Regions from separate parts of the Janthinobacterium breve genome, predicted to be linked through region 3. Evidence: predicted binding sites of a transcription regulator. Region 3 holds the regulator's gene; each other region holds the start of a gene.

What was found. Region 3 encodes FNR, which switches genes on or off when oxygen is low (the NO sensors DNR and NnrR bind a similar motif). Its sites were predicted from a motif close to TTGATNNNNATCAA; they were not measured.
Region 1: a site for FNR is predicted at 4,130-4,143, ahead of nirK (copper-containing nitrite reductase). Genes of this name have one in related genera too.
Region 2: a site for FNR is predicted at 2,748-2,761, ahead of ACQ4W0_RS00750 (KamA family radical SAM protein). Genes of this name have one in related genera too.
Region 4: a site for FNR is predicted at 3,514-3,527, ahead of ACQ4W0_RS26000 (universal stress protein). Genes of this name have one in related genera too.

Annotation. Positions count from the first base shown of each region.
Region 1 is NZ_JBNYXY010000001.1:49,811-57,434, reverse strand. It holds gene ACQ4W0_RS00270 (vWA domain-containing protein) at 1-43, opposite strand, end outside; gene ACQ4W0_RS00265 (GNAT family N-acetyltransferase) at 37-687, opposite strand; gene ACQ4W0_RS00260 (AAA family ATPase) at 697-1,566, opposite strand; gene ACQ4W0_RS00255 (c-type cytochrome) at 1,800-2,129, shown strand; gene ACQ4W0_RS00250 (c-type cytochrome) at 2,141-2,482, shown strand; gene norR (nitric oxide reductase transcriptional regulator NorR) at 2,496-4,061, opposite strand; gene nirK (copper-containing nitrite reductase) at 4,212-5,708, shown strand; gene ytfE (iron-sulfur cluster repair protein YtfE) at 5,738-6,415, shown strand; gene ACQ4W0_RS00230 (nitric-oxide reductase large subunit) at 6,430-7,624, shown strand, end outside.
Region 2 is NZ_JBNYXY010000001.1:167,455-175,078, reverse strand. It holds gene ACQ4W0_RS00765 (DNA-3-methyladenine glycosylase) at 1-377, shown strand, start outside; gene ACQ4W0_RS00760 (methyl-accepting chemotaxis protein) at 393-2,090, opposite strand; gene ACQ4W0_RS00755 (cache domain-containing protein) at 2,159-2,617, opposite strand; gene ACQ4W0_RS00750 (KamA family radical SAM protein) at 2,901-4,265, shown strand; gene ACQ4W0_RS00745 (MFS transporter) at 4,268-5,617, shown strand; gene ACQ4W0_RS00740 (fumarylacetoacetate hydrolase family protein) at 5,562-6,410, shown strand; gene ACQ4W0_RS00735 (carboxymuconolactone decarboxylase family protein) at 6,410-6,976, shown strand; gene ACQ4W0_RS00730 (S1C family serine protease) at 7,072-7,624, shown strand, end outside.
Region 3 is NZ_JBNYXY010000011.1:230,320-237,943, reverse strand. It holds gene ccoP (cytochrome-c oxidase, cbb3-type subunit III) at 1-646, shown strand, start outside; gene ccoG (cytochrome c oxidase accessory protein CcoG) at 651-2,033, shown strand; gene ACQ4W0_RS23190 (FixH family protein) at 2,136-2,660, shown strand; gene fnr (fumarate/nitrate reduction transcriptional regulator Fnr) at 2,664-3,422, opposite strand; gene ACQ4W0_RS23180 (response regulator) at 3,662-6,736, shown strand; gene ACQ4W0_RS23175 (TOBE domain-containing protein) at 6,790-7,557, opposite strand; gene ACQ4W0_RS23170 (sulfate/molybdate ABC transporter ATP-binding protein) at 7,598-7,624, opposite strand, start outside.
Region 4 is NZ_JBNYXY010000014.1:43,739-51,362, forward strand. It holds gene ACQ4W0_RS25975 (DUF2325 domain-containing protein) at 1-134, opposite strand, end outside; gene ACQ4W0_RS25980 (hypothetical protein) at 173-499, opposite strand; gene hemP (hemin uptake protein HemP) at 585-782, opposite strand; gene ACQ4W0_RS25990 (Crp/Fnr family transcriptional regulator) at 1,033-1,833, opposite strand; gene ACQ4W0_RS25995 (response regulator) at 2,161-2,805, opposite strand; gene ACQ4W0_RS26000 (universal stress protein) at 2,965-3,432, opposite strand; gene ACQ4W0_RS26005 (protein phosphatase CheZ) at 3,900-4,757, shown strand; gene ACQ4W0_RS26010 (chemotaxis protein CheA) at 4,757-6,637, shown strand; gene ACQ4W0_RS26015 (S41 family peptidase) at 6,826-7,624, opposite strand, start outside.

The DNA.
Region 1 (7,624 bases), on a different contig from region 3:
GAATCTTCGCATCCTTGAGCGTGAAGAAAAAATCGATCAGCATGGCGCTTCCTCTGTGCCTGCGCCTCCTGCGCAAGGCAGCGCGGCGATGGGGCGCTGCGCCAGCTTGTAACGCAAATGGGCGGCAATTTCCGGCCACTCGCCGCGCGTGATGCTGTACATGACCGTGTCGCGCACGGTGCCGTCGCGGCGCTGCGCATGGTGGCGCAGCACGCCATCCTTCTTCGCGCCCAGGCGTTCGATGGCAGCCTGCGAGGCATGGTTGAAGTTATCGGTGCGAAAACCCACCAGCGCGCAGCCGAGGGTGTCGAAGGCGTGCGCCAGCAGCAGCAATTTGCAGGTGGTGTTGACGTGGCTGCGCCGGCAGCGCTTCGCGTACCAGGTGTAGCCGATTTCCAGGCGGCCAATACTTGGTATCACGTCGTGGTAGCTGGTGGTGCCAAGCACCTCGCCGCTGGCCGCGTCGACGACGGCAAAGGCGAAGCGCGCCGGGCGCATCTCGATGCCCTTGAAAATGTACTGATCCACCTGGTCCGGTTCGGGTACGGAGGTGACGCGCAGATTCCATAGCTCGCCATCCGTGGCCGCCGCGCGCAGGCCAGCCGCGTGGTGCGGCGCCAGCGTTTCGAGGCGGATACCGTGCAGTTCCAGGGGCACGAAGACCTTGTCCGGGCTGATGTCGTTCACCGGCGCTCCTTAGCGGTTGGTGCGCGACATGAACATCAGGCGCTCGAACAGGTGCACGTCCTGCTCGTTTTTCAGCAGTGCCCCGTGCAGCGGCGGCACGACAGCCTTGTTGTCCTTGCTGCGCAGCGCCTCGGCCGGGATGTCTTCGGCCAGCAGGAGCTTGAGCCAGTCGAGGAATTCCGACGTCGACGGTTTTTTCTTCAGGCCCGGCACGTCGCGCACTTCATAGAAGGTTTGCAGCGCCTGCGCCAGCAATTCCTGTTTCAGGTGTGGATAGTGGACGGCGACGATCTGTTCCATCGTGTCCTTGTCCGGGAATTTGATGTAATGGAAGAAGCAGCGGCGCAAGAAGGCGTCCGGCAATTCCTTCTCGTTGTTCGAGGTGATGATGACCAGCGGACGATGGCGCGCCGTAACCATTTCGCGCGTTTCGTAGACATAGAATTCCATGCGGTCCAGTTCGCGCAGCAGGTCGTTCGGAAATTCGATGTCGGCCTTGTCGATTTCATCGATCAAGAGCACCACCGGTTCGGGCGCCGTAAACGCCTGCCACAGCACGCCCTTGACGATGTAGTTCTGGATGTCGCGCACGCGCTCGTCGCCCAGTTGCGAATCGCGCAGGCGCGAAACGGCGTCGTATTCGTACAGGCCCTGCTGCGCCTTGGTGGTCGATTTGATATGCCATTGCATCAGCGGCATGTTCAGCGCGGCTGCCACTTCCTCGGCCAGCATGGTCTTGCCCGTGCCCGGTTCGCCCTTGATCAGCAGCGGGCGCTGCAGAGTCAGCGCCGCGTTCACGGCCAGTTTCAGGTCGGCGGTGGCGACATAGCTGTCGGAGCCTTCGAAGCGTTGGCCTTGCTGGGTGTGCTTTGCTTGCATGAGCGGTCTGCCAAAGTGGGGAAAGGGTGAGTATAAACAGAACTGAGGCGTACCGCCACGCGGACGGCCTGTGCCCGCCTTCCTACAATGCGGGTTTTATAGGTGGACTTGCAAGAATATCTTGGCTAGAATCGGCAAGCAGCAGATTAATTGTCAACCTTAATTGTCTACACATAAAATCAATAAAAACCAGCTCTGGCGTTTCTCCGATTACCTCTGTTCACTTTGCCACTATGAAAAAAATATTTGCACTTCTCGTGCTTGCCGGCATAGCAAATGCCGTCACAGCGGCTGACATTGTAGGAAACGCCAAGGCAGCGACTGCCAAGGTGGAAATGTGTATCGGTTGCCACGGCATTCCCGGTTACAAGGCGACCTTCCCCGAAGTGTTCCAGGTACCGATGATCGGTGGCCAGCCGGCAAAATATATCGAAAGTGCGCTGCAAGCCTACAAGAAGGGCGATCGCAAGCACCCCAGCATGAAGGGCATCGCCAGCAGCCTGTCTGACCAGGATATCGCCGATGTCGCCGCGTATTATGCGCAACAAGCCAAGCCGAACTGAGGACCAGCCAGATGAAAATACTACTCGCCGCCCTCGTTTGCGCCACCGTCTCGATCGGCGCCAGCGCCGCCGGCAATATCAACACGGGCAAGGCCCTGGCCGAAAAATACAGCTGCGCCACCTGCCACGGCAAAGATTACGGTTCGCCCATCGACCCGTCGTACCCAAAACTGGCGGGCCAGCACAAGGATTACCTGGAACACGCCTTGACGGCGTATAAACGGGGCGACAAGGCCAACGGCCGCAACAACGCCATCATGACGGGCCAGGTGAAACCGCTGAGCAACCAGGACATCAAGGACCTGGCCGCCTACCTGCACAGCCTGCCAACCACCCTGGTGATCCACCGCTGAGCTTTATCCCGGCTCAGGCTTTCAGCCCCACCCGGCGCGCCAGCTTATGTAAATTGCTGGCGTCCAGCCCCAGATGGCGCGCGGCGGCAGCCCAGTTATCCTGATGCAGGACCAGCGCTTGCCGGATGGCCTGGCGCTGGCTCGCTTCCACGATCTGATGCATCGACAGCAGCGGTGCCGCCGGCGTGCCGCACGCGCCTGGCACCGGCGGCACCGGCGGCAGCGCGTCCGTGCCGGCAGGTGCCTCCAGCGCATCGAGGTCGAGCATATCCGTTTCCAGGGTCACGATGTCCTTGCGGTTCGCGCCGCGGATGACGGCTTTCAGCGCAGCCCGGCTGATCACATGCTCGAGTTCGCGCACGTTGCCCGGCCAGCGGTAATGGCAGAGCGCGTTTTCGGCGGCGGCCGACAGGCGCAGGCTGCGCAGTCCCAGGCGCGCACGGTTCAGTTCCAGGAAACCGCCCGCCAGCAGCAGCACGTCATTGCCCCGCTCGCGCAGCGGCGGAATTGGCACGGGATAGACCGATAAACGGTGATACAGGTCGGCGCGGAACGTGCCGTCGCGCACATGCTCGCGCAAGCTGCGGTTGGTGGCGGCGATCACGCGCACGTTGACCCGGCGCGGCCGGTCCGCGCCCAGGCGCTGGATTTCGCCATTTTGCAGGGTGCGCAGCAGTTTGGCCTGTATCGACAGCGGTAACTCTCCCACTTCATCGAGAAACAGCGTGCCCCCTTCGGCCGCCTCGAATCTGCCTGGCCGGTCGCTGACGGCGCCGGAAAAAGCGCCCCGCACATGGCCAAACAGCTCGCTCTCGGCCAGGGATTCCGGCAAGGCCGCGCAATTGACGTGGACCAGCGGCTTGCCGGCGCGGCGCGACAAGCGGTGCAGGCGGTGTGCGCACAATTCCTTGCCGACGCCCGTTTCGCCCAGCAGCAGCACGGGCAGGTCCGATTCGGCCACTACCTGCAATTCATGCAGCAGTTGCGTGATGGCGCTGCTCTGGCCCACGAAGTCGTGTTCCTCGCGCGGCGCTTGCGCATCGGCTAGCATGGCGCCGCCCGACAGGCGCAGGGCGCGGATTTCCGTTTCCAGGCGGGTCACGCGCACGGCCGCCTCGATGGCGCAGGCCAGCTCGCCCAGGTCGCGCTGCGCTCGCGCGTCGAAGGTGCCTACCTGCAGCGCGTCGAGCGTGATCACGCCCCAGCGTTCACCTTCCAGGTCGAGCGCCATGCCCATGCAGTCGTGCACGGGCAAGGGCTCGCCGGCCCGTTCGGCGATCAGGCCATCATATGGATCGGGCAGGGAACTGTCGTGATGGAAGCACAGCACGCCGCGCCGTTGCAGGATGGCGGCCAGGCGCGGATGGTCGGCGATGGCGAAGCGGCGTCCCAGCGCGTCGCTGGCCAGACCGGCCATCGCCACGGGACGCAGGTGCTCGCCATCGAGCTTGAGCAAGGCCACGGCCTCGCAACCGAAGTGGGCGCGCAGGCTGCCCACCAGGCGCTGCAGGCGCACGGCCACGGGCAGGTCGGCGACCAGGTCGGTGAGTAACAGCAGGTGGATAGCGGTGGTGGTCATAAGTACCATGCAGGGTACAAGGAACCACGGTCAAGAAGGGTCATAAGGACCCTGCATTTTTCAAATCGTTGATTTAAAACAAGTTTTTCCTGGCACGCGGTTTGCCTAGGTAAGAGTGCCGAACCGGCATACAAGACCAAGGAAAGCTTGATGAAAACGACTCCCTCCCTCCGCGCCATTGCCGCCGCCGTCTGCGTCCTGGCCATGCCCCTGTCCGTGCAAGCCCAGGCGAGCCTGCCGGCCAGCGCTGCCGCCACTGCGGCCGCTGCCAGCCAACCCTCCGCCGCGGCGACGCTCAAGCGCTATGAACTGCAAACCAATATCGTCGACGGCAAGATGGTGTTCATCGACGCCAAGGGCCAGGTCAATCCCGTGCTTGCGGCCAAGGTGGGCGACACGGTGGAACTCGTGCTGAAAAGCGGCGAAGGCGCCGAGCACGATTTGCTGATCCCGGAACTCAACGTGGCATCCGCCAAATTCAGCGCCAATAGCGGCAGCACCAGCGTGCGCTTCAAGGTCACGCGCGCCGGCACGTTCACCTATTACTGCTCGATTCCCGGCCACCGCCAGATCGGCATGGAAGGCAAGCTGGAAGTGAGCGGCACTTCGCTGGCCGAAGCCGGGGTACCTAAGGCTGCTGGCGCCGGCAGCGTTGCCAACGAGTCCAGCCAGGCCGCCGCGCTGGCCCTGTACACGCCCGCACCGTCGCCGATGCGCGGCCCCGATCCCTCGGCCGTCAGCGTGGCCGCCAACCCGGCCTCCGTGCCGGCCGCCATCGGCGCGCGCGCGCCGCAGTTGCTCAAGTACCGCATGGAGACGGTGGAATTGCCGGGCAAGCTCGATGACGGCACCACTTTTACCTACTGGACCTTCAACCGGCAAGTGCCCGGCCCCATGCTGCGCGCCAAGGTGGGCGACACGGTGGAACTGACCCTGTTCAATGCCAAGGACAGCAAGATGATCCACTCGATCGACCTGCACGCGGTGACGGGCGGCCATGGCGGCGGACAGCACACGCAGGTGGCGCCAGGGCAGGAAAAGACGGTCACCTTCAAGGCGCTCAATCCGGGCCTGTATGTGTATCACTGCGCCACGCCGCTGGTGCCGCAGCATATCGCGGCCGGCATGTACGGCATGATCCTGGTCGAACCGGAAGGCGGCTTGTCAAAAGTGGACCGCGAGTATTACGTGATGCAGGGCGAGATGTACACGGGCCGTCCTCATGGCGCGCCCGTGCACCAGGAACCGAATCTGGAAAAAATGGCCAATGAACTGCCCGACTACTACGTCTTCAACGGCGAAGTGGGTGCCTTGAGCAAGACGCACAAACTGCAGGCGAAAGTCGGCGAGACGGTGCGCATCTATTTCGGCGTCGGCGGCCCGAACAAGATTTCGTCCTTCCACATCATCGGCGAGATTTTCGACAAGGTGTACAGCGAAGGCTCGATCAGCAGCCCGAAACACGACGTGCAAACCACCCTCGTGGCACCGGGCGGCGCCACCATCGTCGAACTCAAGGTGCAGCACCCGGGCAGCTATCTGCTGGTCGACCATGCCTTGTCGCGCGCCGGCAAGGGCGCCGTCGGCGTGCTGGAAGTGACGGGCGAACCCGTGCCGGGCGTCTACCACGCGGGCGCCGTGCAATAAATCTACCTATTCATCCTCAAGGAACTGTTATGGAAATGATCGAGTTATCCCTGGGCCAGCTGGCCCGCCGCATCCCTGGCGCCACGCGCCTGTTCGATGCGCACCGCCTGGATTTCTGCTGCGGCGGCAACAAGACCCTGCGCGCGGCGGCCGAAGCGGCCGGCGTGGACACGGCGCCCATCGTCGAGGAACTGCGGCTGCTGGCAGAGCGCGCAGATACCAGCGGCGAGCGTGACTGGCAGGACGCCTCGGCCACCGAGCTGGTGGAACACCTCCTGGCGCGCTATCACGCCGTGCACCGCGAGCAGCTGCCCGAGCTGATACGTCTGGCACGCAAGGTCGAGCAGGTACATGGCGACCGCGCCGACTGTCCGCACGGGCTGGCGGAACACATGTCGGCCATGGCGCAGGAGCTGGAAAGCCATATGCGCAAGGAAGAAGATGTGCTGTTCCCGATGATCGTGCGCGGCCAGGGCCCCCGGGCCGGCGCGCCCATCAACGTGATGCGCATGGAGCATGACGACCATGGCGTGGCCTTGCGCGCCATGGAGGCAATGACGAACGATATCACCGCACCTGCTGGCGCCTGCACCACCTGGCGCGCGCTGTACACGGGCTTGCGCACCTTCCGTGCAGACCTGATGGCGCACATCCATACTGAAAACAATATCCTGTTCGAGCGCTTTGCGCCGGCCGTGGTGCACTGACAAAGGAAAGACCCATGGGTCCCTATAAAAAACTCTGGTTCACCTTGATCGGTGTGCTGATTGTGACGTTTTCGCTGCTCGGCTACTACGGCGTCGAAGTCTACCGGCAGGCGCCGCCTATCCCCGCGCAAGTGCTGGCGCAGGATGGCCGGCAGCTGTTTGACCGCGAGGGCATCCTCGATGGCCAGACGGCCTGGCAATCTGTCGGCGGCATGCAGCTGGGCTCCATCTGGGGCCACGGCGCCTACCAGGCGCCTGACTGGACGGCCGACTGGCTGCACCGCGAATTGACGGCCTGGCTGGAACTGGCCGCGCAAGAGCAGCATGGCAAGGCTTACGCGGCGCTCAACGGCCCCGCGCAGGCGGCGCTGCGCGAAGCGCTCAAGATGGAATACCGCAGCAACCGGACCGACGATGCGCAAGTGCTGCGCCTGTCGGCACGCCGCGTGCAAGCCATCGCCAACACGGCGCATTATTACGACCAGCTGTTTTCCGACGCGCCCGCGCTGCACGCCAGCCGTGAGCATTTCGCCATGAAGGAAAATACCCTGCCCAGCGCCGAGCGGCGCGCGCAGATGACGCAGTTCTTCTTCTGGACCGCATGGGCCGCCGCCACCGAGCGTCCGGGCCAGAAAGTGACCTACACGAACAACTGGCCGCATGAACCGCTGATCGGTAACCAGCCTAGCGGTGAAAACCTCGTCTGGTCGGTCGCCAGCGTGGTGGTGCTGCTGGCCGGCGTGGGTTTCCTCGTGTGGGGCTGGGCCTTTTTGCGCGACCATGACGAAGCGCTGCCGGCGCCCGGCGCGCGTGATCCTTTGAGCACGTTTGCCCTCACGCCCTCGCAGCGGGGACTGGGCAAGTACCTGTTCCTGGTGGTGGCGCTGTTCATCTTCCAGGTCTTCATCGGCGGCTTCACGGCGCACTACACGGTGGAAGGCCAGCAGTTCTACGGCATCGACGTGTCGCGCTGGTTCCCGTATGCGCTCACGCGCACCTGGCATATCCAGGCCGCGCTGTTCTGGATCGCCACGGGCTTCCTGGCCGCCGGCCTGTTCCTGGCACCCCTGATCAATGGCGGCAAGGACCCGAAGTGGCAGCGCCTGGGCGTCGACGTGCTGTTCTGGGCCCTGGTCGCTGTCGTCGTCGGCTCGTTTATCGGCAATTACCTGGCGATTGCGCAAATCATGCCGCCCGAGTGGAATTTCT
Region 2 (7,624 bases), on a different contig from region 3:
CCTATGTGTACCGCTCGTACGGCATGCACTGGTGCCTGAACTTTGTGTGCCGCGAAGCGGGCCATGGCGCAGGCGTGCTGATCCGCGCCATCGAGCCGCTGGCGGGCCTTGACCGCATGCGCGAGCGGCGCGGCGTCGAGGAACTGCGGCAGCTGTGTTCGGGGCCGGGCAAGGTGTGCCAGGCGCTAGGTGTTACGCATATGCATAACCGGCTGGTGCTCGATGCGCCGCCGTTCATGCTGCTGGCCCGCGAGGATGACGTGACGGTGCAAGCGGGGCCGCGCATCGGCATTTCCAAGGCGATGGAAACGCCGTGGCGCTTCGTGCTCGCCGGTTCGCCCTACCTGAGCAAGCCGATGCGCGCGCCTGCCGCCTAGCCGTCCGGCCCGGGGTCAAGCGCCGCGCTGGCTGCGGGGCGTGCTGCTGCGGGGCATGCCGCGTAGCGGACTGTGCAGCGCGCGCCTGTCCTTGCCTTCTCCCTTGACGGGGCTGGCCGGATGCTGGAATGCCTCCTCATCGGTGTGGCTGGCCGGCGCAGCGGAGTGCTCGTCCAGCGTGAACACGGCCACGGCCGCCGACAGTTTGACGGCCTGGTCCTGCAAACTGGCCGCTGCCGCTGCCGCCTGTTCCACCAGGGCCGCATTTTGCTGGGTGACATCATCCATTTGCGTGACGGCCTGATTCACTTCCGTGATGCCCGAGGCCTGCTCGGCGCTGGCCTGTTTCACGCGCTGGATGATGTCATTGACTTGCTGCACCGAGGCCACGATGGCGCTCATGCTGTCGCCCGCCTGCTGCACGGCCACGCTGCCGCCATCGATGGTGGTCACGGACGTGGCGATCAAGGTCTTGATTTCCCTGGCCGCCTGCGCCGAGCGCTGCGCCAGGGTGCGCACTTCGGACGCCACCACGGCAAAGCCGCGGCCTTGTTCGCCCGCGCGCGCCGCTTCCACCGCAGCATTCAGCGCGAGGATATTGGTCTGGAAGGAAATACCATCGATCACGCCGATAATATCCACGATCTGGCGCGAATTGGCGCGTATCGTCGCCATCGTCGTCACCGCCTGCTGCATCGACGCGCCCCCTTGCACGGCCAGGGTGGACGCTTGCCCCGCCAGCTCGCAGGCCAGCTGGGCGTTGTCGGCGTTGTCATTGACGGCTTGCGTCAGCGCTTCCATGGCGCTCGACGTTTCTTCCAGCGAGCTCGCTTGCATTTCCGTGCGCGCCGACAGATCCAGATTGCCGGTGGCAATTTCACGCGACGCCGTATCGATCGATTGCACGGCACCCATGATGGTGCGCAAGGTCTGGTTCAGGTTGGCGATGGTCTGGTCTAGCACGCGCGACGTGGCGGCGATCTCGTCATTGCCCTGCTTGGGCGCACCGGCGATCAGCTTGCCTGCCGCCAGGTCTTGCACGGCGTCGGCAATGCCGCGGATTTCCACCAGCATGGCGCGGCGTACCAGCATGGTCACCACGATGGAGACCAGGATGGAGAGCAGGACGGTCAGCAGCAGGCTCCAGCCCAGGCTGCGGAACTCGGCGCTGGCCGTCGCATGGGCCTGGCTGCTGAGCGTCGTTTCCAGGGCCGACAACTGCGTCAGCTGCGTATTGAACTGGCCGAATTGCGTTTCCGCCTTGAGCATGGAATTGGTGGCGATCGACTGGTCCATCTGCGCCATTTCCATGGTTTCCAGCACGGCCTTGCGGTAGCCGGCCAGGGCCGTGATGGCTGCATCGACCAGGGTGCGCTCGGCGCCCGTGGCCGTGGCGCGCAGCGAGGCCAGCTGGGTGCCGATGGCCGCGTGGCGCGCCTTGATCTGTTGCTCCAGTGTATCGAGGCGAGCCTTGGCGAAGCTGCCATTCGTCCACGACAGCAACTGGTACATATTGCCGTGTACTTGCCTGGCCTCGCCTAGTACGTCGGCGGCCGCCTTCAGATGCGTGATGCGTACCCGTACCATGTTTTCCAGCGAGGCATTTTGCCGCACCATGCCATACCATGCGCCGGTCGAGCTGAGTATCAGCAGCAGCAAGACCAGGGCGGGCGCCAGCAATAATTTTGGTCCGATGCGTAGTGTATTGAGCATGCTTGACTCCTGGCGATGGCTGTTCCAAGCGCAGGCGGCGCGCGGCGTTCGTGTGCGCCGCCCCTGCCTTATTTTTTGTAGATACCCGCTTCCAGCACCACATCGTTGACGCGCAGGATATACGTGGTCTTCGGCTCGATCTTGCCGCTGGTGGGGTTCTTGTACTGGTAGTCGACCCAGCCCTTGCCCTGCTTTTGCGCCAGCTCGATGATTTCACGGCGATATTTTTTGCCATTCGCGTCGGGCACATCCGTCAAATCCTTGCCCACGATGGAAGGATTGATGGGGTGGGCCAGCACGATGCCCGTCTTGATGTCGCGCATGTCCACATACAGCGAGCCCTGCACGAAGTCGGGGTCTTTCGCCGTGATTTTCTTCATCATCTCTTCCTTGCCATGTGCCTTCATGAAAGCGGCGCCCCGTTCGGCCATGGCGATGGCGTCTTTTTCCGTTGGTTCGACCGCGGCACTGACGCTGCCTCCGGCAAAAACCAGGCACAGCAGGCTACCCGTGAATAAGCGTTTCATGACAGCTCCTTGTGAGAATCGAGGGATGTGTTGCAAAGCCGTAATTTACGTCGTTGAGGGGCCCATCAAATTGCGATGGAACAAACTAAGGTGTTGCTTGTAGGCAGCGAGCAAGGTATCGGAATGCTTGTTGATATGTAGCAATTTGGTTCTGAATGGCAAGAATTATGATGACTTTCACAGCATGCCGAGCTGGCATGGCCTGTGGGAGAAAAGGCTGGAATTGGCCGATATAGGGCCAATTCCATGAAAGTTATCGCTATTTATTGGCAAGGAGACTATCGTGTCCGCACTCATTACCGAGCCGTTTCCACCCAAGTTCAAGCCGTATACGCGGCAAACCATCCATCAGGCGCGGCAGTGGGAATGGTTGCCGGAAGAGCAGCGTGTAGCCGTGCAGGTGGTTTCGCACGTCTTGCCGTTTCGCACTAATGCCTATGTGCTCGACCAGCTGATCGACTGGAACAATATTCCCGACGATCCCATCTACCGCCTCGTCTTCCCTCACCGCGACATGCTGCCGCCCGAGCAGTACGCGCACTTGCGCGATCTCGTGCTGGTCAAACAGGACAAGGCTGCCATCGACGCCTATGTGCACGGGATTCGCCTGGGCATGAATCCCCATCCTGCCGGGCAGATGACGCATAACGTGCCGAAAGTCAACGATGCGCCCGTGCGCGGCCTGCAGCATAAATATGCGCAAACGGTGCTTTTTTTTCCCAGCGCGGGCCAGACGTGCCACGCGTATTGCACCTTCTGCTTCCGCTGGCCCCAGTTCGTCGGCATGGATGACATGAAATTTGATGCGCGCGAGTCGCATGAGTTGGCCGCCTACCTGAAACTGCATCCGGAAGTGACAGACGTGCTGATCACGGGCGGCGACCCGATGATCATGAATACCCGCCAGTTGGCGGCCTACCTGGAGCCACTGCTCGAACCGGGCCTGGAACATATCCAGAACATCCGCATCGGCACCAAGGCGGTGGCGTACTGGCCGCAGCGTTTTGTCTCCGACCGCGACGCGGACGATTTGCTGCGCCTGTTCGAGCGTATCGTCAAGGCGGGCAAAAACCTGGCCGTGATGGGCCATTACAGCCATGCCGTGGAATTGCGCCAGGACATCGCCCAACAAGCGGTGAAACGCATCGTCTCGACGGGCGCCACCTTGCGCATGCAGGGGCCGCTGATCCGCCACATCAATGAAGACCCGGCAAGCTGGGCTGAGCTGTGGCAGACGGGCACGCGCCTGGGGGCGATTCCGTATTACATGTTTGTCGAACGGGACACGGGGCCACGCAGTTATTTCGAGTTGCCGCTGGCAAAGGCACATGAAATCTTCCAGGCCGCCTACCAGATGGTGTCCGGCTTGTCGCGCACGGTGCGCGGACCGTCCATGAGCGCATTTCCCGGCAAGATCGTCATCGATGGCATCGTCAGCATCAATGGCGAAAAACTGTTTGCCCTGCAATTTTTGCAGGCGCGCAACCCGGACTGGGTGCGCCGGCCGTTTTATGCGAAGTTCGATGCGGAAGCGACGTGGATGGACGATTTGAAGCCGGCCTTTGGCCACGATAAATTCTTTTTCGAGACGGATGAGCCTATGCCGCAGTTGCCGCATAAAATCATCCGCCTGGCACAGGCCGCCTGAGCATGCGCGGCGCCGGCGCCTCTTCCCGTTCCGGCGTGGCCGTGTTTTGCCTGGTGTTCCTGCCGTTTGCGCTCGGTCATTACCTGTCGTGCCTGCTGCGCGGCGTGAATGCCGTGCTGACGGCGGAATTGCTGGGCGCCATCGCCCTGACGCCGGCGCAGCTGGGCCTGCTGACCAGCGCCTTTTTTCTCGCCTTTGCGCTGGTGCAACTGCCGATTGGCATGGCGCTCGACCGTTACGGCCCCCGCACGGTGCAACTGTGGCTGCTGGCGCTGGCGGCCCTGGGTGTGTGGCTGTTCAGCCGGGGCCACAGCTTTGCCGAGCTGATATGGGCTCGGGCCCTGATGGGGGCAGGCCTGGGCGGCTGTTTCATGGCCGCCGTGAAAGCAATCTCGTGCGCCATCGCGCCCGCTCGCCTGCCGTCCGTGCACGGCTATCTGATCGCCGTGGGCGGCCTGGGAGCGGCCACGGCCACCATGCCCGTCAAGCTGGCCCTGCATTACACGGATTGGCGCGGCGTGTTCCTGGGCCTGGCGCTGGCGGCGTTGGCCATCGGCGTACTGATCCGCCTGCTGTCGCCAGCCATGCCCGTGCCTGCAGCTGCCATGAACAAGATGAGCAAGGTCAGTGTCTGGAGTGTGTATCGCGACGGGGCCTTTCGCCGCACCATCGCGCTGATCCTGCTGCCGCACACGGTGTTTTTTGGCGTGCAGGGCTTGTGGGTCGGCCGCTGGCTGGCCGACGTGGGTGGCTTGTCCGACGATAGCGTGGCGTATATGTTGTACTTGGGTATGGCGGCCGTCATCTTCGGCGCCATCGGCATGGGCATGCTGACGGAATGGGCTGGCCGGCGCGGCGTTGAACCCATGCAATTGGCGGCCGCCGGCATCGTCCTGTTTGTCGCCGTGCAAGTGGCGATGGCATGCAATGTAGTGCCCAGCCTGCCCATGCTGTCCGTGCTGTTTACCTTGCTGGGCACGGTGACGGGCCTCGAGTATGCAATCGTCGCGCAAAGCATGCCGGCCAGCTTGACGGGCAGGGCGGCCACCTGCCTCAATTTGCTCATTTTTACGGGCGCCTTCCTGGTGCAGGCAGGCTTTGGCCTGATCCTCGGCTGCTGGCCCATGAACAGCTTGCAGCAGTATCCGCCGCAAGCGTATCAGGTGGCGTTTGGCGTGCTGGCGGCCTTGCAACTGCCGGGACTTGCGATGTTTTTCATCCACCGCTACAGACGTGCCGGGCCATCCGGTAAAATGGCAGCCTGCACAGCGGCAATGATCAACTCCAAGGAAGACTATGAAACTCGTTCGTTATGGACGTCCAGGCAAGGAAAAACCGGGCCTGATCGATGAAGAAGGCAAACTGCGTGACCTGTCCGGCGTGATTGCCGATATTGACGGCGCGCAACTGTCCGACAAGGCCCTGCGCAAGCTGGCCAAGCTCGACGAAAAGACGCTGCCTTTGGTGCGCGGCAATCCCCGCTTCGGCGTGCCGCTGGCGAAAGTCGGCAAGTTCATCGGCATCGGCCTCAATTACGCGGATCATGCGGCCGAGTCCGGCATGGCTATCCCTGCCGAACCCATCGTTTTCATGAAGGCGATTTCCTGCCTGAATGGCCCGGACGACAATGTCGTGTTGCCGAAAGGCTCGAAAAAGACGGACTGGGAAGTGGAACTGGGCGTGGTCATCGGCACGCGCGCGCAATACGTGAGCGAAGAGGATGCCCTGAAGTACGTGGCCGGCTATTGCGTCGTCAACGACATTTCCGAGCGCTCGTTCCAGCTGGAACGGGGCGGCCAGTGGGATAAAGGCAAGGGCTGCGACACCTTTGGCCCCATCGGCCCGTGGCTGGTGACGCGCGATGAAGTCATCGACGAGCAAGACCTGGACCTGTATCTGGAAGTCAATGGCAAGCGCATGCAGACGGGCAATACGCAAACCATGATTTTCACGGTGGCGCAGATCGTCAGCTACCTGTCGCAATTCATGACCCTGGAACCGGGCGACGTCATCGCCACGGGCACGCCACCGGGCGTGGGCCAGGGCCGCAAGCCGCAGCGTTTCCTGAAAAAGGGCGACAGCATGCGCCTGGGCATCCCCGGCCTGGGTGAACAGCAGCAGGATGTGGTCGCCTGGACTGCCTGATGGCGGAGTGCAAGATCGACCGTTTGCCGCCGCTGCCTCTGGCGCAGCTCGACGCGCAGCAGCGGGCCGCCGCGCAAGCCATCATCGATGGTCCGCGCGGTGCCCTGTACGGCCCCTTCGTGCCGCTGATCCGCAGCCCGGAGCTGATGGAAACGGCGCAGCGCATGGGCGAGTATTTGCGCTACCGCAGTGCCATCGGCACGCGCCTGTCGGAGCTGGCGATTCTGGTGACGGCGCGCCAGTGGGACCAGCAAGTCGAGTGGGCCATCCACGCACCGCTGGCCGTGCAGAACGGCATCGCGCAAGCGGCCGTGGACGCCATTGCCGCGCGGCGCGCGCCGCTTGCCCTGAAAGAAGACGAGCAAGCCGTGCACGACTTTTGCATCGAGTTGCAGCAGAACAAGCGCGTCAGCGATGCCACGTATGCGCGCGCGCTGGCGCTGTTTGGCGAGCACGGCGTGGTCGACTTGATGGGCATCAATGGCTACTACACCTTCCTGGCCATGGTCATGAATGGGGCGCAGACAGCGGTGCCGGCCTTGGGCGTGGCGCCCTTGCCCGCCTGATTAGAATAGTTCTTCGGGTAAAGATGGACAAAGTGTAATGAAGTTGAAATTATTCAATATATAATTTTACTTCCCTTACATTGCCAACAAGCTCAATGAAAACTCGTCCGTGCTTTACCCTGATGGGCCGCGCCTTCCTGGCGTTGGCCCTTTCTTTTTGTCCCTTGATGACGGTGCGTGCGCTGGCCGCCGAGACCGCTGCTACCGCTAGCCCCAGCGCTTCTGCTCTGGAGAATTCCGTCGTCAAGGTGTTTTCCACCCTGCGCGGGCCGGACCCCTATAAACCCTGGAGCAAGGCCGCGCCGCAAGAGGTGACGGGCTCCGGCGTCGTCATCGAAGGCCGCCGCATCCTCACCAATGCGCACGTGGTCGGTTATGCCAGCCAGGTGCAGATCCAGGCGAATGGGGCGGGCGACAAGATACCGGCGACCGTGCTGGCCATCTCGCGCGGCATGGACCTGGCCTTGCTGAAAATCGACGATGACAGTTTTTTCGCCAGCCACAAAGCGGTGCCGCGTGCCAATGTCTTGCCGGACGTGCGCGATGCCGTGCTGGCGTATGGCTATCCGACGGGCGGCACGTCGCTGTCGATCACCAAGGGCATCGTGTCGCGCATCGAATTCGTGCATTACAACTTCCCCGTCTCGG
Region 3 (7,624 bases):
CCTGGGCTGGAAATCGACGGGCCAGTACGAGGAAGAGCTGAAGAAGGCGGAAGCCGACTACGGCCCCCTGTTCAACAAGTACCTGAGCCAGGACTTGAAGACGGTGGCGGCCGATCCGCAGGCGCAAGCCATCGGCCAGCGTTTGTTCCTGACCTACTGCGCGCAATGCCACGGTTCGGATGCGCGCGGCAACAAGGGCTTCCCCAACCTGACCGACAAGGACTGGCTGTATGGCGGCGAACCTGACATCATCAAGACCACCATCATGCACGGTCGCAATGGCCAGATGCCACCGATGGGCGCCGCCCTGGGCTCCGAAAAGGATGTCGAGAACGTGGCCCATTATGTGCTGAGCCTGTCCGGTTCCACCTCGGACCCCGTCAAGTCGGTGCTGGGCAAGGCCAAGTTCGGCGCCTGCATGGCCTGTCATGGCGCCGATGCGAAGGGCAACCCGATGCTGGGTTCGCCGAACCTGACGGACAAGATCTGGCTGTACGGCGGCAGTGCTGATACCATCATGGAAACCATCCGCAAGGGACGCAACAACACCATGCCGGCTTTCAGCGATTTCCTCGGCGAGTCCAAGGTACATGTGTTGTCGGCCTATGTCTGGAGCCTGTCAAATCCCCAGACGCCCGTGAAATGACGTAATGGAACCTCAAGTCATCAAGATGTATGCGGCCCGCGAGCAAATCTACCCTCGCGAGGCCAAAGGACGCTACGCTACCTGGCGATGGGTATGCGTATGGCTTACCCAGCTGGCGTTCTACGGCTTGCCGTGGTTGACCTGGAATGGCAGGCAAGCCCTGCTGTTCGATTTGACCACGCGCAAGTTCTACATTTTCGGCGTCGTGCTTTGGCCCCAGGATTTCATCTATCTGGCGGCCCTGCTGATCATCTGTGCGTATTTGTTGTTCCTCGTCACGGCCATCGCCGGGCGGGTGTGGTGCGGGTTCTCTTGCCCGCAAACGGTATACACGGAAATCTTCCTGTGGGTCGAACGCCGCATCGAGGGCACGCGCAGCGCGCGCATGGCCCTCGACAAGCAGGGCCCCTCCGTGCGCAAGGCCTTCAAGAAGACGGCCAAGCACCTGGTGTGGGGCGCCATCGCCCTGTGGACGGGCTTTACCTTTGTCGGCTACTTCACGCCGATCAAGGACCTGGCGCAGGCGGTGACCACCCTCAATTTCGGTCCCTGGGAATGGTTCTGGGTCTTGTTCTACAGCCTGGCAACCTACGGCAACGCGGGCTGGCTGCGCGAGCAGGTGTGCAAATACATGTGCCCCTACGCGCGCTTCCAGAGCGCCATGTTCGACCAGGACACCCTGATCATCACCTACGATACCAAGCGCGGCGAACCGCGTGGCGCCATCAGTAAGAAGGCCGGCAACAACGACAAGCTGGGCGACTGCATCGACTGCACCCTGTGCGTGCAGGTGTGTCCGACCGGCATCGATATCCGCAACGGCCTTCAGTATGAATGCATCGGCTGCGCCGCCTGCGTCGATGCCTGCAACAGCGTGATGGACAAGGTCGAGCGGCCACGGGGACTGGTACGCTACAGTACCGACCATGCGATGGAAAACAACTTCAGTTCGAAGCAGATACGCCAGCGCGCCATGCGTCCGCGCGTGCTGATCTACACCTCCATCCTGGCCCTGATCATCATCGCCGTGTGTACTTCGCTGGCCCTGCGCACGCCCCTGAAAATGGACGTCATCCGCGACCGCGGTTCGATGGGACGCGAAGTGGAAGACGGCATGATCGAGAACGTTTACCGTCTGCAGATCATGAACACTTCGGAGCAAACCCAGCACTTCAAGATCAGCGCTTCCGGCTTGCCGGGTCTGACCTTGCTGACGCGCGAAGAGGTGACCTTGCAGCCAACGGAAACGCTGGGCTGGCCTATCCGCCTGCGCGTGCCGCACGGCGTCGGCGAGAAGGGCTCGAACAAGATTGCCATCGAATTGCACTCGCTGGACGACCCATCGCTGCATGTGCGTGAAAGCGCGGTATTCATCGTGCCGCGCTAACAAGGAAAGGCGGACGGGGACCGGGTGCCCTCGCCGCCGCCACGAAGTTGTAGGAAGGCCAGTCCCCGGATGGGGATTGGCCAATTAATCAGGAGAAATACCATGTCCGACAGTCTCAAGCTGCAAGCCCCCGTTGCACCGTGGTACAAGCATCGCTGGCCTTGGCTGCTGATGATCGGTCCCGGCCTGTCCGTGGTCGTCGGCAGCTGCATGGCGTATATCGCGTTTACGCAGCCCGATGCGCTGGTGGTGGGTGATTATTACAAGCAGGGCAAGGCGATCAACCAGGACTTGCGGCGCGATACGATCGCCAGCGACCTGGCGATGGATACCAGCCTGTCCTATGATGTGGCGTCAGCGCGCCTCAGCGGTTCCGTGCACAGCTTCGGCAAGGCTTACCAGGGTCCGCTGCAGCTGCACCTGGCGCATGCGACCTTGCCGGAAAAGGATATCAAGCTGCTGGTGCAGCCCGATGCGGCCGGCAACTTCTCGGTAGCGCTGCCGATGCTCGAGCGCAGCCGCTGGCAAGTGCTGGTGGAAAACGACAAACGCGAGTGGCGCCTGTCCGGCATCTGGACCTGGCCCCTGCAGCGCAGCATCGCGCTGCACGCCGATGAAGAGCTGTAAGACTTACTTGCAGACGTCCGTGCCGGCCGTAATGGCTTTCAACTTGGCCGGCTGCAAGATCTCGATCTCGCGGTTGGAGACGCGCAGCCAGCCTTCTTTCTTGAATTTCGACAATAAACGGCTGACGCTCTCGATGGTCAGCCCCAGGTAATTGCCGATTTCCTCGCGCGACATGCGCAGCTGAAATTTGCTGGCCGAATAGCCGCGCGCTTCATAGCGCGAGGCCAGGTTGACGATAAAGGCGGCAAAACGCTGCGTCGCCTGCATATTGCCCAGCAACAGCATCACGCTTTGCTCGCGCGTGATTTCCTGGCTCATCATGCGGTGGAAATGGCGCAGCAGGGTCGGCATATTGCCCAGCAATTGTTCCAGGCTGGAAAACGGAATTTCACACACTTCGCTGTCTTCCAGCGCCACCGCATTACAGTGGTGGCGATCGGCGCTGATGGCGTCCATGCCCAGCAGTTCGCCGGCCATCTGGAAACCCGTCACCTGCTCTTCGCCGCCCGGATTGATCTGGTACGTCTTGAAGTGCCCCAGGCGGATCGCGTACAGATTCTGGAACGAGTCGCCGATACGGAACAACGAAGCGCCGCGCACGATCTTGCGGCGGCGGCCGATGATCTGGTCCAGCCTGTCCATGTCGCCCACATCGAGGCCCATCGGCAGGCACAATTGATGCATGCTGCAGGTCGAGCATCGCGCACGCAACGCTTCCACGTTCACTGTGGGCAAGGTGGGAGTGAGTAGCGCTTCAGTCATGTCGTTACCTTTTAGAAAATGCAATAACGAGTTTACTGCATACACGGTTGCCGTGTGCCAATTTCACCGCAATTGCGCTGAATAAACGACGTTCTGACTTTAATTATCTGGCAACATCGTCAAAAGCCCATGCGGGGAGGGCAATTTGCGCGGCGCCGCTTGCCAAGTTGATGTATTGATAGGAAAATTCCTGACAGCATTATCTGCCGCCTGTGCCGCACGGTACTGAAAAGGAAATCATGAAGCCTCTCGGCATTAAAGCAAAAGTCGCGCTGGCCACCAGCCTGACCTCGATCGCCATGATCGCGCTGGTCACCATGATCCAGTTGCAGCACATGCGCGCCGACTTCACCAGAGTACTGCTGAGCCAGCAATCGTCCCTGATCACCCGCACCGCTGCCGAGCTCGACGACAAGCTGGGCATGCTGCTGCAGATCGTCACGCTGACGGCCAGGCAGCAGCCGCCGGAATTGATCGCCCAGCCCGCCCAATTGCGCGAATACTATGCGCGCCGCTCGATGCTGGTGCTGTTCGACGACGTGCTGGTGCTCGACGCGCAAGGCGCCGTCGTGGCCGACATGCCCCTCGTCACGGGACGCGCCGGCATCAACGTTGCCGAACGCGAATATTTCCAGACCGTCTTGCGCACGCGTCAACCCATGATCACCGAACCGATACTGGGCAAATCGAGCGGCATGCCCATCGTGCAGATGGTGGCGCCCGTGCTTGGCGCCAACGGCCAGGTGGTGGGCGTGGTGATCGGCGTGCTGCGCCTGTACAAGGATAACCTGCTGGGCCGCCTGCGCACGGAAAAGATCGGCAAGAGCGGCTATTACTTCATCATCACGCGCGACGCCGCGCCGCGCTACGTGCTGCACCCCGATACCAGCCGGCTGCTGCAGCCGCGCAAGCCGAACGCCAACCTGACGACCACACAGTTACTGAAGGAAGATGGTGAAGGCAGCATGGTCAGCACCAACAGCCGCGGCGTCACGGCCGTCAACAGCTTCAAGCGCCTGAAGTCCGTGAACTGGCTGCTGGCCGCCTCGCTGCCCGTCGAGGATGCCTTCGAACCGTTCGATGGTGTGCTGTACCGGCTGGTACTGTGGAGCATTCTCGCTTCGCTGCTGGCCGCTACCGTGCTGGGCTGGGTCACCGTGCGCCTGCTGTCGCCGCTGGTGCGCCTGCGCGACACCCTGCTCGCCCTGCGCACCAGCGGCAGCCGTTTCACCCCCGTACCGGTGCAGCAGCGCGACGAGATCGGCGAACTGACGGAAGCGTTCAACGGCCTGATGAGCGAACGCGACCGCCTGCAGCAGGAACTCGAATCGCGCGCGGCGGAGCTGGAACAGGAGCGCGACCGGGCCGAGGCGGCCAACCGCGCGAAGAGCGATTTCGTGGCCAACATGAGCCATGAAATCCGCACGCCCCTCAATGCCGTGCTGGGCATGGTGTATCTGCTGGGCAATACCAGGCTCGATACGGAACAGCGCAAGTATCTGACCATGGTGCGCGTGGCGGGCCAGTCGCTGCTGGGCATCCTCAACGACGTGCTCGACTATTCGAAGATCGAGGCGCGCCGCATGGAATTGTCGCCCGTCGAATTCGACCTCGATGAAGTGATGAATACCCTGGCCACGACGATGACCATGAATGCGGGCGAAAAGGAGCTGGAACTGGCCATCGCCGTCGAGCCCGACGTGCCGCGGCGCCTGGTGGGCGACGCCCAGCGCCTGCAGCAAGTCCTCGTCAACCTGGCCGGCAATGCCATCAAGTTCACCGAGAGCGGCGAAGTGGTAGTGGCCGTCAGCCTGGCCGAGAGCGGGCACGGGCGCGCCTGGCTGCGCTTCGAAGTGCGCGACACGGGCATCGGCATGACGGAATTGCAGCAACAGCAACTGTTTTCCGCATTTTCACAGGGCGACCAGAGCATCACGCGGCGCTTCGGCGGCACGGGCCTGGGCCTGGCCATCAGCAAGCAGCTGATCCACATGATGGGCGGCGACATCGCCGTCGCCAGCAGCGAAGGCAAGGGCAGCCGCTTCTGGTTCAGCGTGCCGTTCGACATGCTGGCGCAGCCGGCCGAAACGCGGCGCATGCCGGCCCTGGGCCAGTTGCGCCTGCTGGTGGCCGACGATAACCGCACCACGCGCGAACTGATCGTCAAGCTGATCGAGGCGTGGGGCTGGCTGGCCGATGAAGTGGACTCCGGCTTTGCCGCCATCGAACTGTACCGCGAACGCCTGGCGCAGCAGCAGCCCTACGACGTGGTGCTGGCCGACTGGCACATGCCCGTCATGGATGGCCTGGCCACGGCCAAGGCCATCCGCCAGGCGGCCACCGGCCAGCGCCAGCCCATCGTGGTGATGGTCAACGCCTTCGCCCGCAACCACCTGGAAGAAATCTCCAGCGCCGCCGAGGCCGATGTCGTGCTGATGAAGCCGATCACGGGATCGAGCCTGTTCGATGCCCTGCACCAGGCGCTGATCACCAAGAACGACCGCGGCGAGCAGCGCATGCTGCGCCAGCCGCTGGGCACGGAGCTGGCCGGCGTGCATTTCCTGCTGGTGGAAGACAATCATTTGAACCAGGCCGTGGCGCGCGGCATCCTCGAGCACATGGGCGCCACCCTGGACGTGGTGGGCGACGGCTGGCAGGCCGTGGAACGGCTGCGCACGGAAGCGCTGCGCTACGACATCGTGCTGATGGACATGCAGATGCCCGTCATGGACGGTTTCAGCGCCACCCATATCATCCGCACGGAACTGCGTCTGAGCCTGCCCGTGATCGCCATGACGGCCGGCGTGCTGGCGTCCGAGCGCGAGCGCTGCATGACGGCCGGCATCAGCGATTTCATCGCCAAGCCCGTGGTGGTGGAAGAGATGATGGAAGTCATCCTGCGCCACCTGCCCAAGCGCCCCCAAGTGCAGACGACCGAGCCGGCGCCTGTTGCCGATGAGGAAGTGTTTTCCATGGCGCCGCTGATGCGCGTGATGGGACGCGATGCGAAGGGGCGCGGCGTGCTGCGGCGCATGGTGGAAGACGCCCTGAACAAGGGCATGACGCCCGTGCGCGACGCCGAAACAGCGTTGCAAACGGGCCGCCACAGCGACGTGGCGCGCATCCTGCACGGCGTGCGCGGTTCCGTGGGTACCCTGGGCACCAAGCGCCTGATCCGCGCCGCGTTTGCCACCGAGGAAGCCATCGACGCGGGCCGCCTGGACGAGGTGCCGGCGCTGCTGGCGCACACGGCGCAGGAACTCGGGCAGGCGCTGGCGGCGGCGGCCGATTGGTTGTCGAGGCTGAAGGATTAGGCCTGCAACGTAAAGCTGGGGTCTGACCCCTGAACTTAGTCCTTGCTTCGGGTTTAAGCCGGCACGCCCAGGATCACGCTGGACGCTTTGAAAATTGCCGTCACATTGCTGCCGATCTCGATACCCAGGTCGGTGCTGCTCTGGTTCGTGATGATGGCGGCAATCGTGCCGCCGCGCGGCAAGTCCAGCACCACTTCCGTGTTGACGGCGCCCGTCTGCACGCGCGTCACAAGCCCGGCCAATTGGTTGCGCGCGGAAAAGCGCGCCCCTTCGCTGTCCGCCACGAGGATGATGGACGAGGCCTTGATCAGCGCGAACGCTTCCGCGCCCGGCACCAGGCCCAGGCTTTCGCTGCTGTCGCGCGTGACGATGGCCACGATGTGCTGGCCGCCTGGCAATGCCAGCGTGACTTCGTCGTTGACGGCGCCCTGTTTCAGTTCGGTCACCTTGCCCAGGAATTGATTGCGTGCCGTGGTTTTCATGGCCATTCTCCGTATGAGTAAAAGATCGTCGGCGATGCCTTCCGCCTGGCTGCCCAGCTGGCGCAGGTAGCGGGCATGCTCACGCTCGATGATACGGAAATTGTCGACCAGCTGGCGCCCCCGTGGGGTCAACCGCGTGCCGCCGCCGCCCTTGCCACCCGTCAAGCGCTCGACCAGCGGCTCGCCAGCCAGGTTGTTCATGGCGTCGATGGCGTCCCAGGCCGCCTTGTAGCTCATCTTGACGAGTTTGGCCGCCTGCGTGATGGAGCCGCACTCGGCAATGGCGCCCAGCAATTCCACGCGGCCGACGCCGCCCAGGTGCTCGCCGCCCACCGTCATCCATACCGAGCCTTGCAGGCCGATTTCCGCTGCCGCTGATTTATCCAATGCGTTCACCTGATGCCCT
Region 4 (7,624 bases), on a different contig from region 3:
ACGCCGACCAGCGGGCAATGGCAGGTATGCGACAGTTCCCACAGCCGGCGGCGGCGCGAAGCGAGCGCGGCTGTTTCGGCCTCGCCGCTGGAACAATTGCTGATGACGGGCAGGGACTGGTCTTTGTCACACATGGCGATATCCTGTTAGGCGGTGGGGTGTCGAAGAGAAATTATTGCGGCAGGGGCGATGCGGGGCGCTTGGCGCTCAGCAGGCGTGCCAGGCGCTCAAACACGCTGCTCTTGGGTGGCGCGGGACGGTGCAGCGCCACCAGCGTGGCCCATTGCTGCGACAACTGCTGGCAGGTTGCTTGCAGCACGGGCCCCAGGCCGGGCGAGCTGGACAGCACTTGCAGATGGCGTTCGATGACGCCCGCCAGTTTCTCGCAGGGACTTCCCGCATGGTAGTGCGACATCAGGTGCAGCACGGCCGACAGCAGCAATTCAGGCTGTTGGCCCTGCGGGGACGGAAACATCGGGGAAGGTCGGTCGTTCGCCATCAAACACTCCTGTGCGGTGGTTTGGCTGGCTGCGCGCACGGAGCGCGACTGGCTGGCGAGTGTGGTGACTGGCTGCCGTGCTGCTTCAGGCAGTCAGGATCAGCTTGTTCAATTGGGTGACGCGCAGGCGGTAGATCTTGCCGCTGTGCTCAATTTCCACTTCGCGGCCCTGCTGCAGCAGCGCTTCGCTGGTGATGCGGCGCGCCGGTTGCGCCATGCTGACGGGAGGACGGACGTGGGCGGTAGCGGCATCCTGGATCAAGGCTGGTTTTGAGCTTTGCATGTTGGGCTTTCTTGTCTCAGTTGAGAATGATTCGTATTTGCATTATTGTTGAATGTGGCCCGAAAAGCAAGGCTTATTTGTGCGAAATCTGTGCTTTTTTACGGCGCCAGGGCAGCTTGGATGAGAGTGCTGCGCAAAGGCAGCCGCAGGCGCGGCGCGGAAGGGGAGCGGCAGCAAAAAAGACCCGGCAAGGCGGTGCGCGCCTTGGCCGGGTCAAGCCTGTGCCAAGCTTGAAGGAAACGGGATGGTGTTAAATAGTGGCCAGCAATTGCGCCGAGGCGGTGGCGGCGGTGTCGGCCTTGAGCTTGGCGGCGGCCAGCTGCTTGGCGCGCGAACGCGAGGGCGGCAGGCGGCGCAGGGTTTTCAGGGCGTCCGGATCCTTGATGCCGATGGTGCGCTGATCGACCGAGATCAGGCCGATTTCATTGAAGGCGGACAGGGTGCGGCTGACCGTTTCCAGGGTCAGGCCCAGGTAGCTGCCGATTTCATGGCGCGTCATGCGCAGGTTGAACAGCTTGCTCGAATAGCCCATCTGCGCGAAGCGGTCGGCCAGCGAGACGAGGAAACGCGCCACGCGGGCCTCGGCGCTGAGGGCGCCCAGCATGCCGATCATCGCCTGTTCGCGCACCAGTTCGCGGCTCATCACGCCGTACATGACATTTTCCAGTTCCAGGTGCACGCGGCCCAGCGCCGTCAGCTTCTTGAACGGCAGCAGGATCAGGTCGCAGTCGGACAGGGCCACCGCTTCCGAGGAATAATGGCGCGAGTGGATGCCATCGACGCCCAGCATGTCGCCCTTCATGGGAAAGCTGAGTACCTGCTCATTGCCGAATTCGTCGATGAGCACGGTTTTCAGGAAGCCTGAATTGACGATGTACAGGGTGTCGAACGGCTGGCCGATGGTGTGTACGCGCTGGCCCGTCTTGAATTGCACGTGCTGGAACAGCAGTTCGTCGGCGGCGATGGTGCAGGCGCTGGAGATATGCAGCAGGTCGCACACCTCCTTCAGGTTCGACCATAGGCGCCCCTGGCGCTGGCGTCCCGCTTCCATCGGAGAGGAGGGGGCCAGCGATGGAGAGGCAGCGCGGGTTTCAGGCGTTTGCGTGGACAGCATGTTCATCTCCTGGTGACAGGTAGTTCCGAGTTGAATGACAAGGTGCGCAGGACGGCGGGCGGGCAAGGGTCGGCGGCGCGCGTCCAGGCTGGTAATGCTCAATTCGCTGAAGACTTGCTGTGTGATGAAATAACTTCCCAGCAACTTGATTACTGGTTTCAGTATGCCAACAACCGTATGCAATTAATATCAGCAGTGGCTGAATATGACAGTAGGAGCTGTGGCAATTGATGTAGGATTGTTCCTACTCGCAGGCGAGCACGGTCAGGTCTTGAAGGGGGACAGCAGGCGGTGCGCCACGGCATATTGGACCATTTCCGACAGCGAACTCATGCCCATCTTTTGCATGATGCGCGTCTTGTGCGTACTCACCGTCTTCACGCTCAGGTGCAGATTGTTGGCGATTTCCGTGATCGACTTGCCCGCCACCAGCAGGGAAAAGACTTCGAACTCGCGGTCCGACAGCTGTTTGTGCAGCAAGCTTTCATTCGGCATCATGATGTTGAGCACAAGTTGCTCTGCCACCTCGGCGCTGATGTAGGGGCGCCCCGACGCCACCTTGTGGATGGCGCCCACCAGCTGGGTGCCCGCGCTTTCCTTGGTCAGATAGCCTTGCGCGCCGGCGCGGATGGCGCGCACCGCATATTGTTCTTCCTCGTGCATGGTGAGGATCAGGATGGCCAGCTTGGGCGCCTCGCTGCGGATTTGCCGGATCAGGTCGACGCCGCTGCGGCCCGGCATCGACAGGTCGAGCAGCAACAGGTCGAAGCCGCCCTGGCGTACGTGGTTGAGTACCTCAAAGCCGTCGATGGCTTCGCCCACGATGTCGATGTCCGGCGCGCCGTCAAGGATGCGCTTCAATCCTTCCCGCATGATGGTGTGGTCGTCGGCAATCACAATACGTATCATAGGCGCAATCTGGAGGCGTGTAATTTGCCCTGGCCGTTTTGTGGCGGCCGGCCAGGTGTTAAGAAACGTGAAATTTTGTCATCTTAACTGAAGTGGCCGCAGTTTTGCCTTATTTGCGCGATATATCGGCTGCGGCGGCCTGCGTGGCCATGTGACCCCTTATTTCGATGGGGGTTCCTTGATCAGCCTATGCACGAGCACCGGCAATTTCGAGTGCGACAGCACTTTGTTGGTCACGCTGCCGAGCAGCAATTGCCCCCAGCCGCTGCGGCCATGCGAGCCCATGAAAATCAGGTCGCATTGCTGCAATTGCGCCACTTCCACAACTTTCAGGGCGGGGCTGTCGGAAAAGGCGGTCAGGCCCGTCGCTTCCAGGCCCCGCTTGGCGGCCGCGTCGAGGATGGGCTGCCAGTGGTCGGCGCCCGCCTTGCGCATGGCGATGCGGTATTCCTCCTCGCTGGGATAGCTTGGTGGAATGATTTCGATGTACACCGGATACTGGTATTCGGGCGCCACGTACACGGCAAGGATGTCGGCTTGCATCTGTTCGGCAAAGGCAACGCCGGCACAGGCCGTCAGGTTGGAGACGGTGGAGCCGTCCGTGGCGATCAGAATTTTCTTATACATGGCAGGTCCTTTGGCGGTGACTCAGCGCGTGCAACGCCCCTAATTGTAGGCGCGGCAGCAGCATGGTATTCATGTAAAGACTTGATAATTATCAATACTATTGCACCTTCAGTATAGACAACATTGGTAGAAAGATCGTGTTTTAGCCGCAATGATATCCATGACGCACTGTTGCGCAGGCGCCCGCGAGCAGGATTTCTTGTGCGGCGCGTGGTCTTGCAGGCACGCCAATGGTAGTATTTCAAAATACAACGGCAGGAACACTTATTTCCTGACGGAAAAGGTCTTATGGAGCAGCTTTACACCAGGAAGCGCGTTTTGAGATTTACCAACAGGGCGGCGCCCTGCTACACTCGCACCATCGCAGCGGTATTGCCTCAAATCATCTTAATCGAGAAATTGTGGGTATCAGTCTGTAAAACGCACAGTTCAGGCGGAATTTTGACAAATTATGGAGAAGCAGGGATATGACCAACGCCGCTGATGATTTTGATGCATTATTCGATGAAGTATCTGCGCAAAGTGCGGCCGCTCCCAAGCCCGCGCCTGCCGCAGCGCCCGCAGCAGTGATCGCGGACGATGATTTTGATGCGCTGTTCGACTCGGTGTCGGCCAGCGCTGCCGTGCCGTCAGCCGCCGCGGAAGCGCCAGTCGCCGCCGCGCCGGAAGCGTCACCGGCGGCTGCCGCAGGCGTGCCTGGCGAAGCGGCCGATCCTGTCGACCAGTCCGACAAGCCGATGTTCGAGCGCCTGGGCGGCATCGTGCGCCTGCTGCACGATTCGCTGCGCGAATTGGGCTACGACAAGGCGTTGACGGAAGCGTCGTCGCAGATCGTCGATGCCCAGGACCGCCTGGAATATGTCGCCACCCTGACCGAACAGGCCGCCAACAAGGTCCTGAATACGCTCGACGAAGGCATGCCGGCGCAAGATGTGCTGTCGAAGAAAGCCAAGGACATGGACAGCCGCTGGACGGCGCTGTTCGATGGCAAGCTGAGCCTGGAAGAATTCAAGGCCCTGGCTGGCGACTCGCGCCAGTTCGCGCAAGCCGTTGCCGAGGCAACGGAAGCGGAAAAAGCGCGCTTGCTGGAAATCATGATGGCGCAGGACTTCCAAGACATCACGGGCCAGCTGATCAAAAAAGTGGTCAACATCACCAAGACGGTGGAGCACGAGCTTGCCCAGCTGCTGCGCGACAACGCGCCGGCTGAAGTGCGCGAGAAACTGGCGCAAAAGCCGGTGCCGCTGATGCAAGGCCCGTCCGTGCCGTCGGTGGCGCTGGACCAGGATAATGTAGACGACCTTCTTGCGGATTTGGGATTCTAATGGACGATATGCTCAAGGATTTCGTCGTTGAGGCGATGGATCTTGCGGTTAATGTTGAAGAGCACTTATTGCGCCTCGAGCGTGATCCTGACAACAAGGAAACACTGAATGCCGTGTTTCGTTCCTTCCACACCATCAAGGGTGGCGCCGGCTTCATGGGCTTGCCCGCGCTGGTGGCGGCCTGCCATCTGACGGAAAATCTGTTCGACGCCTTGCGCACGGGCGCCGCGCCCGTGACCCCGATCGCCATCGAGGCGGCGCTGCAAGCGTCCGGTTTCGTGGCCGACCAGCTGACGGAACTGGCCAACGGTGCCGCGCCGGAAAGCTTGCCGGCCATGCCGGAAGAGCTGGAACACATCCTGACGAACGCCATCGAAGGCAAGGGCATGGACGCACCTGCACCTGCACCTGCCGCTGCCGTTGTGGCGCAAGCCGCCGCGCCCGTTGCCGAAGTGCTCGTGGCGGCGCCAGCCGCCGCTGTTTCCAGCGCCGGTGCCGATGGCCTGGACTGGGAAGGCATGTATAACGCCGTCGTGCCGGCGGGTAGCCAGGTCGCTGCCGCACCGGCTTCCGCCGTCGCCGCCGCGCCTGCCGTCGTGGCCGCCGCACCTGCCACTGCTACCAAGCCGGCTGCCAAGGCCTGGGATGGCGCGGAACGCCGCGACGAGCGTCCGGAAGTGCGCCATGCCGCGCCCGTCAAGGAGGACAGCATCCGCGTCGATGCCGTCAAGCTCGACGCGCTGCTGGAAGTGGCCGGCGAGTCGGTGCAGGCTGCCAACCAGGCTGCCGTGCTGCTCGAACGCTTGCTGCAATTCAAATTCGAAGGCCAGGCCGCCACCCTGATGGCGACCCTGGCGGAAACCCTGGAGCGCGCGTCGCGCTACTCGACCGAACTGCAACGCGCCACCCTGGCCACGCGCATGCAGCCCGTGGGCCGATTGTTCCAGAAATTCCCGCGCCTGGTGCGCGAACTGGCGAAAGACCTAGGCAAGGATGTCGAGCTGACCATCGAAGGTGCGGAGACGGAAGTCGACCGCGTGGTGGTCGACAGCCTGTACGATCCGCTCGTGCACATGCTGCGCAATTCGCTCGACCATGGCGTTGAGTCGCCGGAAGCGCGCCTGGCTGCAGGCAAGCCTGCCAAGTCGTATATTTCGCTCAAAGCCTGGCAGGAAGCGAACAGTGTCATGATCGTGCTGCAGGATGATGGCAAGGGCATGGACCCGGCCTTCCTGCGCAGCAAGGCCCAGCAAAAGGGCTTGATCAGCGAAAACGCGCAATTGAGCAACGACGAATGCTTCCAGCTGGTGTTCCTGCCTGGTTTCTCGACCAAGGAAGTGGCGTCCAGCGTCTCCGGACGCGGCGTGGGCATGGACGTGGTCAAGACGGCCGTGGAGAAAAACCGCGGCGCCATCCACATCGAATCGACGCTGGGCAAGGGCACAAAGTTTGCCATCCGCCTGCCGATCGAGCTGTCCATCGTGCCGACCATGCTGGTGTCCACCTCGGGCGCCGCGCTGGCGCTGCCGATGGCGGTAGTGCAGCGCGTCGTCGAATTGCCGGAAACCTTCATGGAAGTGGGCGGCGCGCCTGTGCTGAAAGACCAGGGTCGTCCATTGCCCGTGCGTTCGCTGGCCGGCGCCCTGGGTTACGAATCGTGCAGCGAACGCGTAGGCATTGTTGTCGCTGCGCCACAGCCGTACATTCTCGCCGTGGCCGCCGTCGATGGCACGGCCGACCTGGTGATCAAGCCGATGACGGCCATCACCGTGGAAGGCATTACCGGTACTGCCCGCTCGGCCGAAGGCGAGCTGGTGCTGGTCGTGGGCCTATCTTTCCTGATGGATGGTTGCAGGGGTAGTGTGCGTTTGGCTGCATGATTGCACCTGACAAAACCTACTGCGCGTCGGTATAGGCGGCCTGCGATGCTCACCGTACTTTAGTACGGTTGCGCTTCTTAGCCACCTCTCCCTTCCGCTCGTTACGGTTTTGTCAGGCGCTGTAAGTATCGCTGTATTCATGAGAAAACCCGCTATGTTTAGCGGGTTTTTTTATGGTGCTAGCGGCGTCAAATGTGATCCGGGCGTAGACTGCCGCCTTCCAGCCAGCGCTGCACGCGCACGATTTCCTGGGCGCGCTCCGCCTCGTCCTTCGGCGGAGGTAGGTAGATGTCGGGCATGATGCCATCTAGGTCGACCTGTAGCTGTGGCAAACGGGCCGAGCGCGAGGTGGCGTATTGCAGCTGGCGCACGCCGGAAGGCAGGGTGTGCAGGCGCAGGTTGGAATAGTCGAGCGCGCCTTCGCTGTTGCGGCCGATCAATTTGACGTGAAAACTTTGCCGCGCCGCCAGCAGGAATTCTTCGCAGGAGCTGGCGCAATCGCGGTCCACCAGCACGGCCACGCGCGCGGGCCGGCGCGGCTGCGGCGTGCTCACGCGGGTATAGCTGATGAGTTCGCCACTTTCCTGTGATACGTATTCACCCGGCTTGACCGTGCGCATCTGTGCCACGGCCTGGGCCGCGAAAGCCGCGCATGCCTCGTCGCCGGGCGAGAGCAGCGGGCAGACTTTTTCCTGGCCTTCGATATTGGCCGGCGTGGACAGCCATTCGGCGCCCAGGCTGACCATCTCGTCCGAGCTGATCCATTGCAGCAGCGGCGCATACGTGCTGTCGCTGCCACCGCCGTTGCGGCGCACGTCGAGGATCCAGTTGGGACGCGCCGCCAGTGCCGCGCGGTGCGTGTCGAGCAGGGCGGCCACGGCGGCGCGGTAGCGGTCGTGGAAGCTGGGCAGGGTCAGGAGCACAGTCGAGTCTGACAAGATCTGCAGCGCCGGCTCCTTCGACGGGGAAGGCTGGCCCGCTATGCTC